Solitalea lacus: one gene and its partners. The protein of the gene in region 3 interacts with the protein of the main gene of each other region in a pairwise test. Links are inferred from orthologs where the notes say so. Each region holds a gene or a part of one and is shown on either strand. Other genes may lie near its edges.

The links.
Region 1: the proteins of L2B55_RS09320 (region 3) and groL interact in binary tests that used the Escherichia coli proteins (3 or more experiments, as listed by UniProt). The link is inferred for Solitalea lacus from one-to-one orthologs.
Region 2: the proteins of L2B55_RS09320 (region 3) and L2B55_RS13990 interact in binary tests that used the Escherichia coli proteins (3 or more experiments, as listed by UniProt). The link is inferred for Solitalea lacus from one-to-one orthologs.

The regions. Positions count from the first base shown.
Region 1 is NZ_CP091740.1:633,029-637,766, forward strand. What follows is about bases 1,265-4,150. They hold groL (chaperonin GroEL), read right to left. Parts: upstream 3,585-4,150; coding sequence 1,944-3,584; downstream 1,265-1,943. Other genes in these bases: L2B55_RS02670 (hypothetical protein), read right to left, coding at 1,265-1,450; L2B55_RS02675 (hypothetical protein), read left to right, coding at 1,677-1,895; L2B55_RS02685 (co-chaperone GroES), read right to left, coding at 3,670-3,945. Outside these bases: lepB (signal peptidase I), read right to left, coding at 1-920; more of L2B55_RS02670, read right to left, coding at 992-1,264; L2B55_RS02690 (DUF6263 family protein), read right to left, coding at 4,177-4,738.
Region 2 is NZ_CP091740.1:3,222,361-3,227,158, reverse strand. What follows is about bases 1,133-4,078. They hold L2B55_RS13990 (Nramp family divalent metal transporter), read left to right. Parts: upstream 1,133-1,635; coding sequence 1,636-3,522; downstream 3,523-4,078. Other genes in these bases: smpB (SsrA-binding protein SmpB), read left to right, coding at 3,609-4,061; L2B55_RS13995 (metal-dependent transcriptional regulator), read left to right, coding at 1,133-1,630. Also shown: ung (uracil-DNA glycosylase), read left to right, coding at 1-388; L2B55_RS14000 (Lrp/AsnC family transcriptional regulator), read right to left, coding at 375-851; more of L2B55_RS13995, read left to right, coding at 974-1,132; L2B55_RS13980 (protein-L-isoaspartate(D-aspartate) O-methyltransferase), read right to left, coding at 4,123-4,767. UniProt on the Escherichia coli protein: H(+)-stimulated, divalent metal cation uptake system. Involved in manganese and iron uptake. Can also transport cadmium, cobalt, zinc and to a lesser extent nickel and copper. Involved in response to reactive oxygen.
Region 3 is NZ_CP091740.1:2,200,163-2,204,732, forward strand. The notes cover bases 1,135-3,852. They hold L2B55_RS09320 (nucleotide exchange factor GrpE), read right to left. Parts: upstream 2,933-3,852; coding sequence 2,336-2,932; downstream 1,135-2,335. Other genes in these bases: dnaJ (molecular chaperone DnaJ), read right to left, coding at 1,172-2,332; L2B55_RS09325 (cell division ATP-binding protein FtsE), read right to left, coding at 3,032-3,715; L2B55_RS09330 (fructose-6-phosphate aldolase), read right to left, coding at 3,715-3,852. Outside these bases: L2B55_RS09310 (acyltransferase family protein), read left to right, coding at 31-1,101; more of L2B55_RS09330, read right to left, coding at 3,853-3,918; L2B55_RS09335 (acyl-CoA reductase), read right to left, coding at 3,994-4,570. UniProt on the Escherichia coli protein: Participates actively in the response to hyperosmotic and heat shock by preventing the aggregation of stress-denatured proteins, in association with DnaK and GrpE. It is the nucleotide exchange factor for DnaK and may function as a thermosensor.

The DNA of each region.
Region 1 (4,738 bases), 1.6 Mb from region 3 along the record:
ATGCCCGTGTCATTAACCGTTAATGTGTTGTTTTCATAAACTTCAATGATGTTTTTGTAAAGCGGTAAATTTTCATTTGTTAATTTAACCCTAGTGCCCTTGACAGGAATGGTCAATGGGCCATAATTGTCCCGATTCCAGCTCGTATTGGATGGTTGAAACACTTCGGTTTCTCGTTCACCCGCAGGTAAAACATGTTTTTGAATCTTTTTAACAATAGGATTTTGTGACAATAATTCAGCTTGCATTTCTGATAAGAACATGAAATACTGATTGTCTGGCAATGGTATAATATCATTGTTAGCCGAAGGTGTACCATCAAATTTACGAATGTCTAATTGCTTTAGAAACTCACTGCTAAATGATGAACCATCAGTAGTGACAAAATATTCCATTTGTTCACGCTCTTTTATTTCGGCAGGTTTGCTATTAATAAACAATTTCCCGTTTCTTATTGTAAGAACATCGTTTGGTAATGCAACACAACGTTTTACATAATTCTCCTTTTTATCAATAGGACGGTAATTTCCTTGAGAATCTTTATCTAGAGGAAAGTTGAATACTACTACATCTCCGCGCTGTACGGAAGAAATTCCAGGTAAACGAAAATAAGGAGCTTGCAAACCACTGAAGTAAGAATTTAAGTTATTGCCTAAAGGAAGGGTATTGTGCATCAAAGGTATTGAGAGCGGAGTTATAGGCAATCGAGCTCCATAATGTAGCTTACTGACATATATTCGGTCACCAATATATACTGATTTTTCCATTGACCCTGTTGGAACAGCATATAGCTGCATGAAAAAAGTATTGATTATAGTGGCCATTACAAGGGCAAAAGTCAAGGCTCCCAGCCATTCTCGTAAGATTGACTGTTGAGGTAATTCGTCTTGCTTTAAATCTTTTTTTCTGAAGAACTTCATAGTTTTAGTTTTCTCTAAAACTAAGGATCAGAAATTTTATTGTAGGTGAGGTATTTAAATTAGAGTAGAAATTAAAAAATATCAATAATAACGTATTTAATTCCGTTGAAGTGAAATTCAGAGTTTACTTTTAGTCCAGTCATTTTCTGATATAATGGTGCTCCGATAGAAAGTCCAATAAACTTTATACTATCATAAAAAAAAGGCTCCTGGGCTGCTCCGATTAAAAAATAGGCATAGTTTGTTTGTACTAGCGCTCCAAAAGTAACTTTGTCAGGTTTGTTTTGAGTATTTATTGATTTCAGAGTTCTTATCTCGTCTTGTAAAAAGTTGATAGGCTGTGTTTGCAATTGAGCTTCATCAAGTAGTTGCTGTGTAGTACTTTCATAAAGTCCTCCGGTATCAATTTTGTCAGCTTCCGCTCCATCAATTTTATATCGCTGATCCGTTTTGGTTTCGGCCAGTAGATTCTCCTTTTTCTGAATAAACAGTTCCAATACCTGCTTTTTAAAATCTTGCGAATTGTCCATAATTCAATGATTTAACAGATAAAATTTTTCAAAAGGCTTATATCAATATACTAACAATTTTGAGAATAACGATTAGCTAACCCTGTAAAGATGAAAGATTGAGCGCTGCTTGTTTGGCTGTAAAGATTTTTAATGATGAATCTTATTTATATGTGCAGTTTTCATTGTCGACTGGCATTCGGCTTAAATAGGAGTATGGAAATACATGTTATGTTGAAAAAAACCGTTGAGTGATTTGCCATCAACGAATAAACTTTTTCTAATAATTGCAGGTACAGTTTATGCACATTGTGGGGAGTGGGATGGTAGTTATCCTGATGATGATATTATTATGATTTGGACGGAATGGCAACCTCGTAAGGATTCTGAATATGAAAGGGATAATATTGTGGAGTACGCCATTAAGCAATGCAATATTATCAATAAATCAAGAGCCCTTCTTTGATATAAGAAGGGCTCTTGATTTATAAGTTCGTTAATGAACGGTAAATTATTACATCATACCACCCATGCCACCCATGCCAGGGGCTCCACCATGAGCATGACCAGCGTCTTCTGAAGGCTCATCAGCTAATACACACTCAGTAGTTAACAACATTGAAGCAATAGAAGCTGCATTCTCTAAAGCAACACGAGATACTTTAGTAGGGTCAATTACACCCGCTGCAATTAAGTTTTCGTAACGGTTTTCACGAGCATTGTAACCGAAATCAGCACTACCTTCTTTTACTTTTTGTACTACAATAGAACCTTCAATGCCTGCATTTTCGCAAATTTGACGTAAAGGTTCTTCAATTGCACGCTTGATAATAGCGATACCTGTAGTTTCGTCATCATTATGGCCTTTTAAGCCTTCTAATGAAGAAATTGCACGAATAAAGGCAACACCACCGCCTGCAACAATGCCTTCCTCAACAGCTGCACGAGTTGCATGTAAAGCATCATCAACACGGTCTTTTTTCTCTTTCATCTCTACTTCAGTAGCAGCACCAACATAAAGAACAGCAACACCACCAGCTAATTTTGCCAAACGCTCCTGTAATTTTTCTTTATCATAGTCAGATGTTGTTGTTTCAATCTGAGCTTTGATCTGATTAACGCGAGCAACGATGTTTGCTTTTTCTCCCGAACCGTTGATAACAGTAGTATTATCTTTGTCGATAACCACTTTCTCAGCCTGACCCAAGTAAGTTAAGTCAGCATTTTCTAACTTGTAACCTCGCTCTTCAGAAATTACAGTGCCACCAGTTAAGATTGCGATGTCCTCTAACATTGCTTTACGACGATCGCCAAAACCAGGAGCCTTAACAGCAGCTACTTTCAAACGGCCTTGGATTTTGTTAACAACTAATGTTGCTAAAGCTTCGCCTTCTAAATCTTCAGCAATGATTAATAAAGGACGACCGGTTTGAACTTGTTTTTCTAAAACAGGAAGCAATTCTTTCATTGAAGAAATCTTCTTGTCGTAGATCAAAATATAAGGGTTTTCTAACTCAGTTTCCATTTTGTCGGCATTGGTAACAAAGTATGGAGAAAGGTAACCACGGTCGAATTGCATACCTTCAACTACTTCTACAGTAGTATCAGTACCTTTTGCTTCTTCTACAGTAATAACACCTTCTTTTTTCACTTTGTCCATTGCCTCAGCGATTAACGAACCAATAACTTCATCATTATTAGCTGAAATAGAAGCAACTTGCTTGATTTTATTGTTGTCATCACCTACAGATTGTGACTGTTGTTTTAAGTTTGCAATTACAGCAGCAACAGCTTTGTCGATACCGCGTTTTAAATCCATTGGATTTGCACCGGCAGCCACGTTTTTAATACCTGCAGTAACAATAGCCTGAGCTAAAACGGTAGCAGTAGTAGTTCCATCGCCAGCAATGTCAGCAGTTTTAGAGGCAACTTCTTTTACCATTTGAGCACCCATGTTTTCTAAAGAATCTTTTAATTCAATTTCTTTAGCAACTGAAACACCGTCTTTAGTAATTGAAGGAGCTCCGAATTTTTTATCGATGATTACGTTACGGCCTTTAGGACCTAAGGTTACTTTAACTGCGTTTGCTAAAGTATCAACACCACGCTTTAAAGCGTCGCGTGCTTCAACATTGTATTTTACTTGTTTTGCCATGTCTTTTGTTTGTTAAACTTTTTTAGATTGCTTTGAAATGAATAAAGGAGGAAAATAGTATTCTCTCTTTCTATCATTAAAAAATTTAGATAATCGCGTAGATATCAGATTCGCGCATGATTAAATACTCTTTACCTTCTACAGTAATTTCAGTACCAGCGTATTTGCCATACAGAACGGTATCGCCCACTTTCACAGTCATTGGCTCATCTTTTTTACCGGTGCCAACTGCTACGATAGTTCCTTGTTGAGGTTTTTCTTTAGCTGTATCAGGGATAATGATACCGCCAGCGGTAGTCGTTTCTGCAGGAGCAGCTTCTACTACTACTCTGTCTGCGATAGGTTTAATATTTAATGCCATAGTTCTATGATTATTTTTTTAATAGTTATGCCCACAACTAACAGAGATTGTGCCAAATAAATTGAATGGGTATTGCCGTTGAAAATTGGCAGATTTCTGACATGGGATGTAATATAAAGATTTATCAGGATGAAATTTTGTCAGAAAAGATAATGTCATTAAGGACTCCATAAACAAAAGAAGAATGCCGGTAAGCATTCTTCTTTTGTTTATGGGTAAAGCAGGACAGAATTACAACTCTTTAGCAGATATTTTGTTTTCGCCTTCAATTTTCATTTTAATGTCTTGGCCCATTGCGTTAAGAGTTCCATTAATATTTAATTTGATGTTGCTGGTTAAAGGTAAGCCCGATTTTACATCAACAATCATATCACCGATATTGGTACCGGTGAGGTTGGTTTGCATGCTAAAACCCATTATTTCTGCGGGACCGTTTGCTCCAATTGTTCCGCTTATGCCAATAATGGCTTTATTGTTTTTTAGCTCTTTTAAAGTATAAACAGTTTTCATGGTCATAGGAAGGGCAGCCTTTACCTCGGTTTGCACTTCCCATGAATCACCAATTTTAACTGGATGATCAGGATAAATTTTCAATGCATTTTCCATGCTGGTTTTAATGGCTTCATTGCCGAATTGTTTTTTTAGAGTTTCTTTCAACGTTTGGGCAGTCGCACTATCACTCGAAACCTTTTGAATCATGGCATCAATCATTTTATCAACACCAGTAACAGATTTAACTTCGCCTTTTGATGATAGAAGCATGTTAAATCCTGCACCTTTCATTGCACTAAGT
Region 2 (4,798 bases), 1.0 Mb from region 3 along the record:
TGAAGCTGATTTAGGTATCGACGTTGCTAATCACGGATCGTTAACAGAATGGGCTGAGCAAGGTGTTTTGTTATTAAATGCAACGTTAACCGTACGCGCCAATCAAGCAGGATCACATCAAAACAAAGGTTGGGAGCTGTTTACGGATAGGGTTATTAGGAAATTATCAGAACAGAAAGAAGGGTTGGTGTTTATTTTGTGGGGTAATTTTGCTAAAAACAAATCTACATTAATTGATCAAAATAAACATTTTGTATTAACAGCAGCCCATCCGTCACCATTTTCAGCTTATAATGGGTTTCTGGGCTGCAGGCATTTCTCTAAAGCTAATGCATTATTACAGCAACAAGGCTTAACTCCGGTTAACTGGCAAATTACTTGTCAATAACGATTGGGAGAGAAGGCTTTACATTGCTAGAAAGGATCATCATGGTGCTTTGGTGGCCGATTTCTTCAATCTTGCTCATTTTTTCCAAGATAATTTTTTCATAGCTTTTCATATCCTTAGCTACCAGCTTAACCACAAAATCAGATGAGCCGGTTACGTGGTGACATTCTACTACTTCATCAATTTCATTAATCTTTTTAATGAATTTATTACGGGAATCAGGGATGTTGAGGTTAATAGTAATTTGAATAAAGCATTTTACTGTAAACCCTAATGATTCCTCATCTACTGAAGCGTGATAACTTTTAATGTAACCTTGGTTTTCGAGCTTACGAACGCGTTCCAGCGTTGGTGCAGGCGATAATCCAATTTCGTTGGAAAGCTGAAGATTCGTAATTCTTCCGTCTTTTTGCAATAGCTTGATTATGTGTAAGTCTATTTTATCGAGGTGGTGTCCGTTCATTGTTTTATTTTTCGTGCAAATTAGCGAATTTATTTACCACCAAACAATATTTTGCCAAAAAAAAATTTGGGTATTTTAGATTAGTCTAAAAAATATATTAGCTTTGACTGTTTTTATTAAGGATGAATTCATTTACAGAGGAAAATTATTTAAAGGCAATATTTAAATTAACTGAAAACAGCGTAGGAAACGTAACCACCAATGCTATTGCGGAAGCAATGAATACCAAAGCTGCCTCGGTTACCGATATGATTAAAAAACTAGCTGAGAAGAAGTTGGTTAACTACGCTAAGTATCAAGGTGTTAGTTTGACAAAAAAAGGTGAAGAGATTGCCGTGCAAATTATCAGGAAGCATCGATTATGGGAGTGTTTCTTGGTTAATAAACTTCATTTTAAATGGGATGAAGTACATGAAATTGCCGAAGAGCTTGAGCATATCAATTCAGATAACCTGATTAATCGTCTTGATGAATTTTTAGGTTTTCCTAAATACGATCCTCATGGTGATCCTATTCCGTCAAAAAACGGTGTTTTTTCAGCCAATAACTTTTATAAACTATTGAAATTAGAAGTAGGAGACTCTGGTAAAATTGCTGGAGTATCCGATCATAGTAACTCATTTCTTCAATTTCTTGAAAAGCAGCAATTGGGGTTAGGGACATCTATTTATATAACTGAAAAAAATGAATACGACCAATCTGTGCTGATAAGTCTGGCAGATGGTAGAAATCTGTTTTTAAGTAAAGAAGTAGCAAATAACATTCTGATAGCGAAGTAAGCAATATGGCAGAAGTTCAAACAACAACCTCCTTAGGCGAAGTACACTCAAGCGTAAGTATTCCTCAACATAAAAGCACTTGGAAACGTTTTCTGGCGTTCGTTGGCCCGGCTTATATGGTAAGTGTTGGTTATATGGATCCGGGTAACTGGGCTACCGACATTGCCGGTGGAAGTAAATTCGGTTATCATTTGATTTGGGTGCTTCTAATGTCAAATTTAATGGCGCTGTTGCTGCAAAGTTTAAGTGCTCGTTTAGGCATTGTAAGAGGCTTGGACTTGGCGCAAGCTTCCCGTAAAACCTATCCCAAGTTCATTAATATATCGCTTTATTTCCTGGCTGAAATAGCCATTGCTGCATGTGACCTGGCTGAGGTAATAGGAATGGCCATCGGACTTAAATTGCTGTTTGGTCTACCTTTAATTTGGGGTGTTTCAATAACTGTGTTTGATACGCTTATTATTCTCTTCCTGATGAATAAGGGCATTAGAACCATGGAAGTTTTTATTGTTTCGATGGTTTCAATTATTGGCCTGTCATTTTTGGTTGATGTTTTTATCGCTCAACCTGATTTTGGAGAAGTTGCAAAAGGTTTTAAGCCCTCTATTTTAGGAGGGGATGCTCTTTATATAGCGATTGGAATAATAGGAGCTACAGTAATGCCACACAATCTGTATTTACACTCATCCTTAGTGCAGACACGAAAGATTGGTGGTGAGCGAAAAAGCCTTAGAGAGGCCCTCAAGTTCAATTTTTTTGATACTACGATTGCACTGAATCTTGCATTTTTTGTTAACGCGTCTATTTTGATTTTGGCAGCCGCCGCATTTCATAACAATGGATATTATGACGTGGCTGATATTGAAGATGCTCATGAGTTGCTGACATCAATCTTCGGGTCATTAGCTCCGGCACTATTTGCAATTGCTTTAATTGCGTCCGGACAAAGTTCTACCATTACAGGAACCCTAGCCGGCCAAATTGTAATGGAAGGTTATTTGAACTTACGTATTAGGCCATGGTTACGTAGATTGCTTACTCGTTTAATTGCAATTGTTCCTGCCTTTGTAACTATTATTTGGTTGGGCGAGGAAAAACTAGGGGAATTATTAGTACTCAGTCAGGTGGTTTTAAGTTTGCAATTAGGGTTTGCAATAATTCCACTCATTCATTTTTGTAGTGATAGAATGCAGATGAATGGCTTTGCTATTAAATTATGGGTGAAAATATTGGCCTGGATTTGCGCAACGCTCATCATTTCGTTAAATGTAAAACTGGTGATAGAAGAAATTACAAGTTGGATTAAAACAGCAGGTAAAGATGTAATCTATATCTATATTTTTGTGATACCGATTGCCATTTTATGCGGTTGCTTACTAATCTATGTGATTTTCTCGCCTTTTGTTAGAAGGAAAAGCCCTAAAGACGACTTTTTGCCTCACGGAGAAGCTTTGGATCTCGAGTCTCCTGAAATTATATTCTATAAAAACATTGCCGTAACAGTTGATTTTTCAGAAATGGATAAGCACTCAATTCGTAATGCTTTGGTTCAAGGGGGCAAAGATGCTTCCTATACCTTGATCCATATTGTTGAAACAGCAGGGGCTCAATATCTTGGGCAGAATATTAATGATTTTGAAACCCGTAGTGATATCAGAAACCTGGAGAAATATGTAGCCGAGATTGAAGGAATGGGATATGATGTAAGCTATCAAATAGGCTATGGTAATCCGGCAAAAAGTATCTCTGAAATTGTAAATTCAAACCCGATTGATTTATTAGTAATGGGGGCACATGGTCATAAAGCCTTAAAAGATGTTATCTTTGGGGCCACAGTTGACACTGTAAGACACAAAGTAAAAGTGCCGGTGTTAATTATAAAACCACAATGATTGAGTGATAGGGGGAGAACAGGGCCACGGCATAAATCAGGCCATTTTTTCATCCAAACACTTTCTCGTACATTCATTAAATAGACATGTCGGGTAATAACATTAATATAAAGAATAAAAAGGCGTACTTCGAGTATCATATAATTGATAAGTATACTGCCGGAGTAAAGCTATTAGGAACCGAGATTAAGTCGGTAAGAGAGGGCAAAGTGAATATAAATGATGCATTTTGTGCTTTTATGGATAATGAGCTTTACATCCGCAATATGCACATTGCTGAATATTCGCATGGTTCATTTTATAATCATGAGGCTAAGCGTGACAGAGTTTTACTTTTGCAGAAAAAAGAATTAAAAAAATTAGCTCAAAAAACAAAAGAGAAGGGCTATACAATTGTGCCTCTTTACATGTTTATCAATGAGCGCGGTTTTGCTAAAATTGAGATTGCACTTGCTCAGGGGAAAAAAGAATTTGATAAACGCGAAAGTATTAAGGAGCGAGATGCAAAAGTAGAGATGGGCAGACTGAGGAAGTTTTAATAATGAGATTTACAATTTTAGATTTTAGGCTAAAATTGTAAATCTTGAATTGTCGACTTATTTACCAAGCCTTGTCACCAATAAGGGGTACGAACCTGAATTGGGCAAATTCTACCTTTTCAAACTCGTTTTCAGATATCCTTAAAACGGTTGTCATGGTTTGAACTTGTTCATCACCCACAGGGATAACCAAAATACCTCCAATTGCCAATTGTTTTAATAATGTTTCAGGAATACCAGGTGCTCCGGCGGTAACCAATATTTTGTTGAAAGGAGCCTGTTCCGGTATGCCCATAGAACCGTCCCCTAAATAAAAATGAGGGTGATAGCCTAATTTAGGCAAAAACTTAGTCGTTTTGTCATACAGCTCTTTTTGTCGTTCAATAGTATAGACTTCTGCACCCAGTTCCAATAGAATGGAGGTTTGGTAACCCGAACCTGTTCCAATCTCCAAAACTCTCTCTCCCGGTTGAATGTGCAATAGTTCTGTTTGGTAGGCTACCGTATAGGGTTGTGAAATAGTTTGCCCTGCATCAATTTTCAGCGCCTTATCAGCATAGGCAACCTCTGCAGTGTATTTGTCAACAAAAAAGTGTCGCGGAATCTTTTCAATAGAAATTAGAACCTTTTCATCTTTAATGCCTTTCTCTCTCAGCTGCTTAACCAATACTTTTCTTAATCCTTTGTGTTTATATGAATCGAGCATTAAATGTGAATTTTAATTAATAAAATATCAA
Region 3 (4,570 bases):
AAAGATAATTTCATTACTAACTTGCTGCCTATGGCGAAACAACGAATTTTTAGTTTAGATGCAGTAAGAGGTGTTTCAGCACTACTTATAGTTTTATATCACGTTTCTATATGGCAAAATAGAAGTTTATATGATGGTGGCACTTTTATCACACAAAAGTTCGGCATTTATATGGTGGAGCTGTTTTATTTGCTTAGCGGCATAAGTATGGGCTATATTTATCTTGAAAAGTTTGCAACCCTTAGGATTGATGATCTTAAAAACTTTTTTATAAAACGATATTTTCGGATTGCTCCATTATATTTTCTTCTTTGTATTTTTTCTATTTGGGCTTACCATCGTCCTGTTAATATTGATCTTATAATAAGGTTACTAAGTAATTTTAGTTTGTTGTTTGGTGTTGTTAATCCTGGCTATTCAATGTTAACCGGGGGATGGTCTATTGGTGCGGAGTTTTTCTTTTATTTGTTTTTCCCTTTTATGTTGTTTTTGGCACAAAAAAACCGTTTTTGGGATGCTGTAATTTTATTGACGCTATTAAGTAGTGTTGTTGTTGTAGCTATTGTGGTGAGTCGGTATTCTAAACTCTCAGATTGCTGGAGCATCTATTCTTATCCGTTAAACCATTTTCTGTTTTTTTGGTTGGGAGTTCTTATCTCAAGGTTTAGAGGAGTTAATAATCATTGGGGTTACCTGGTGGCAGGTCTTTTGCTTTTTGTGTTTTCAGGTTTTTTGAATGTTCAGACAAACGATTATTCAGTTGGGTTAGTAACCGGTTTGAACAGACTGCTTTTATCCGTCAGCGTTACATTAATTGTACTTTATTTCTATTTAAAGGTGAAATTTAAGGCTGAATGGTTAAATCATTGGAGTGATTGGTTGGCATCTATAAGTTTTTCAGTGTATCTGCTGCATCCATTTGTGTATATATTGACAAGGAAATTGTTGACGATGGCCAATGTTAATCCAACCTTTTGGCAACTCTATGCCCTCGTTTTAATTATTACAATTGTACTGTCGCGTGTTACATATCATTACGAGAAATACTTTGTTGACTTAGGTAACCGGCTTATAAATAAAAGAAATATGGTCACTAACTAATGCAATAAAAAAATAATCCCCCATTTTGAAAATAAATGGGGGATTGTTTTTATTGCGTAAAGTATTGCGGCTATTCAAAAAACTCTTTCATTTTCTCGAAGAAGCTTTTCTCGTTTTTGCCCGGATTAGGCTTAAAGTTTGGTGATTCTTTCAGTTTTTCAAGCATTGCTTTTTCCTCAGCTGAAAGATTCTTTGGTGTCCAAATATTTACATGCACTAATTGATCACCACGGGTATAGCTGTTTACTTCCTTAATACCTTTTCCTTTTAGGCGTAATATTTTGCCTGCTTGTGTTCCCGGATCAATTTTGATGCGAGCACGGCCATCTATGGTAGGTATTTCAGTAGAAGTACCTAAAGCAGCATCAATAAAGCTTAAGTATAAATCGTAAACAATATTGTTTCCATCACGTTTCAGGGTTTCATGTTCAACTTCCTCAATCAGAATGATCAAATCACCAGGAACTCCGCCACGTGGAGCTGCATTTCCTTTTCCACTTAAAGAAAGTTGCATGCCATCACTTACTCCAGCCGGAATATTGATTTTTAGCGTTTCTTCACCACGAACAACCCCTTCGCCGTGACAAGAAGTACAACGGTCGGTAATAATTTGTCCTTCACCATGACAAGTAGGACAGGTGCTGGTGGTTGCCATTTGGCCCAAAATGGTATTGGTTACCTTTCTGACACTTCCGCTGCCACCACAGGTAGAACATGATTTGAAAGAAGAACCTCCTTTGGCACCGCTGCCATTACAAGTGCTGCAGTTTATCTGCTTTTGCACCTTAATGGTTTTCTCAACCCCGTTGGCAATTTCTTCTAAAGTAAGTTTAACTTTTATCCGAAGATTAGAGCCCCTTGGTACACGACGGCCACCAGAGCGACCACCGCCACCGCCGAAAAAGCTTTCAAAAGGATGCGCACCACCGAATATATCTCCAAACTGGCTGAAGATATCCTCCATATTCATGCTGCCACCACCATATCCACCTTGTCCTCCGGCAGCACTTGCACGGTGTCCAAATTGATCATAACGTTGGCGTTTTTCCTGATTGCTTAATATTTCGTAAGCTTCGGCCGCTTCTTTAAAATGTTCTTCAGCTTCTTTATCTCCCGGGTTTTTGTCTGGGTGATATTTGATTGCCAGCTTGCGATAAGCTTTTTTTATCTCATCAGCGCTAGCAGTTCTGGAAACTCCTAATATATCGTAATAATCTCTTTTGGTTGACATGCTTTAAGCTCCTACAACTACTTTTGCGTAACGAACTACCTTGTCGTTCAAATAATATCCTTTTTCAACCACATCCATTACCTTTCCCTTCATTTCTTCATTAGGAGCAGGAATATTGGTGATTGCTTCATGCAATTCAGCATCAAATGGCTGGCCTATAGCCTCCATTTCCTTCAAGCCTTGTTGCGTTAACGTATTTCTAAATTTGTTGGCAATAAGCTTAATGCCTTCTAATGCGGCATCATCTTCACGGCCGTCAAAAGATTTTATTGCGCGGTCAAAATCATCAAGAACAGGCAATAATGATTTGATAACGTCTTTTCCTGCCGTTTGAATTAATTCTACACGTTCTTTTGAAGTACGACGACGGAAATTGTCAAATTCAGCATATAAACGAAGATATTTTTCATTTGCCAGATCCAACTCTTCTTTTAATACTTTTTCAGGAGATGCCACTTCTTCAGCAACTGCCATACTTTCCTGAATTTCTGCTGCATCTGCAGTATTGTCAATAAACTCTTCGTGCGCCTGATTTTCTCTATTTTCCATATCTTTTTTCTTATTCTTCAACATAGCTTTAAGTTGATTGATAAGTTGCATTAAACTAATTGCTGATTTGTCAAAAATATTGCCAACACAATAAAGACCGACAGGCTGTCAGTTTTTATTGTGCACCGCTAAACCACTCAAATAAGGCACTTACAGAGTAAGTACAGCATTATCAATTACTTTTCCGCTTTCGCATTTGATAATACGTTGTGGGAATTTGTGAATTGTATAATGATCATGCGTTGCCATAAGAACAGCAGTACCTGCTTCGCTAATTTTTTTTAGTAGTAATAAAATTTCGGCTGAAATATCCGGATCGAGGTTACCCGTAGGCTCATCTGCCAAAATGACTTCAGGGTGATTTAGTAAGGCGCGGGCAATTACAATACGTTGTTGCTCACCACCAGAAAGCTCATGAGGATATTTTTTTAATTTAGAGCGCATGCCTACATTATCTAGGGACTCTAATATGCGATCTTGCATCGATTTGTCATTATTCCAGCCAGTGGCTTTTAAGACAAACCGAAGGTTTTGTTCAACGGTTCTGTCGGTTAAAAGCTGAAAATCTTGGAAAACAATACCCAGTTTACGACGTAAAAAAGGAACTTCATTATCCTTTAATGTTTTTAAATTGAATCCGGCAACCATACCTTGTCCCTGATGCATATTTAAATCAGCATATAATACCTTAAGTAAGCTACTTTTTCCACTTCCGGTTGAACCAATTAGGTACACAAATTCGCCTTTATCAATGTTTAAAGTAACATTTGAAAGTACCAGATGTTTCTGCTGGTATATATCTACATTTTCAAGCTTTATTACGTTTTGAATCATCAGATTTCCAGTTTTATTATTTTTCCGAAGGGTAAGTCTTTAACTAAATCTAAAATATAATCCTGTTTATTGCCCAAGCCGATTTTTTCAAGTGATTTTTCCGGTCTGTCAACTCTAAAATAAGCTAATAGTGTAAACTTATCATCTCTGAGTTGGATATAGTCAGGGATTTTGGCAACGCCTTTAACTTTTAAAATATACAAAGTATTATTTGTTTAAAGGTTTTGGTTCAAAAATAACAATAATTACTAATTACAATTAACTTAAACTGCCCGGTGTTATAAATTCAATAAAAAATTCATTGTGTCTATCCCATCGGCATAATCCCAAAGTTCCGGTTGCTGCGCATTGCCGAATGGGAGGCTGTATTTAAATTCGCCATCCTTGCTCACAATGCATTGAATTTGCTCCGCATCATTGTTTAAACGTTCTGAAAGTGAGTTTTCATCTTCATAAACTTCATAATGTAAAGCCGAAATAGGGGATGCGTACGCAGTGTTTTCACTTAGCATAACAAAGTGATTTTCAAAGTAAGGTATCCGGTTCATCATCAGAAGTGTTAAATTGTAATCAAAGTTATTTGCATACTTGTTATGATTGATGATCGGCTTGTAGGATTCTATTCCATTGAAAAAAGCTTCAAAATTATAGTCTTTCGGTACAAAAAGTTTGGAAACATTGCGGCAGCCTAAGCCAAAATAGGTAAAAATGTCTTTTCCAAGTAAATGAAAATCCTCCTGAGTTTCTTTTCCGGTTATTACAGCAACTGAGTTTCTGTTTTTACGAATAATGTTGGGGTATTTACCAAAATAATACTCAAAATAACGAGAGCTGTTATTGCTGCCTGTGGCTATG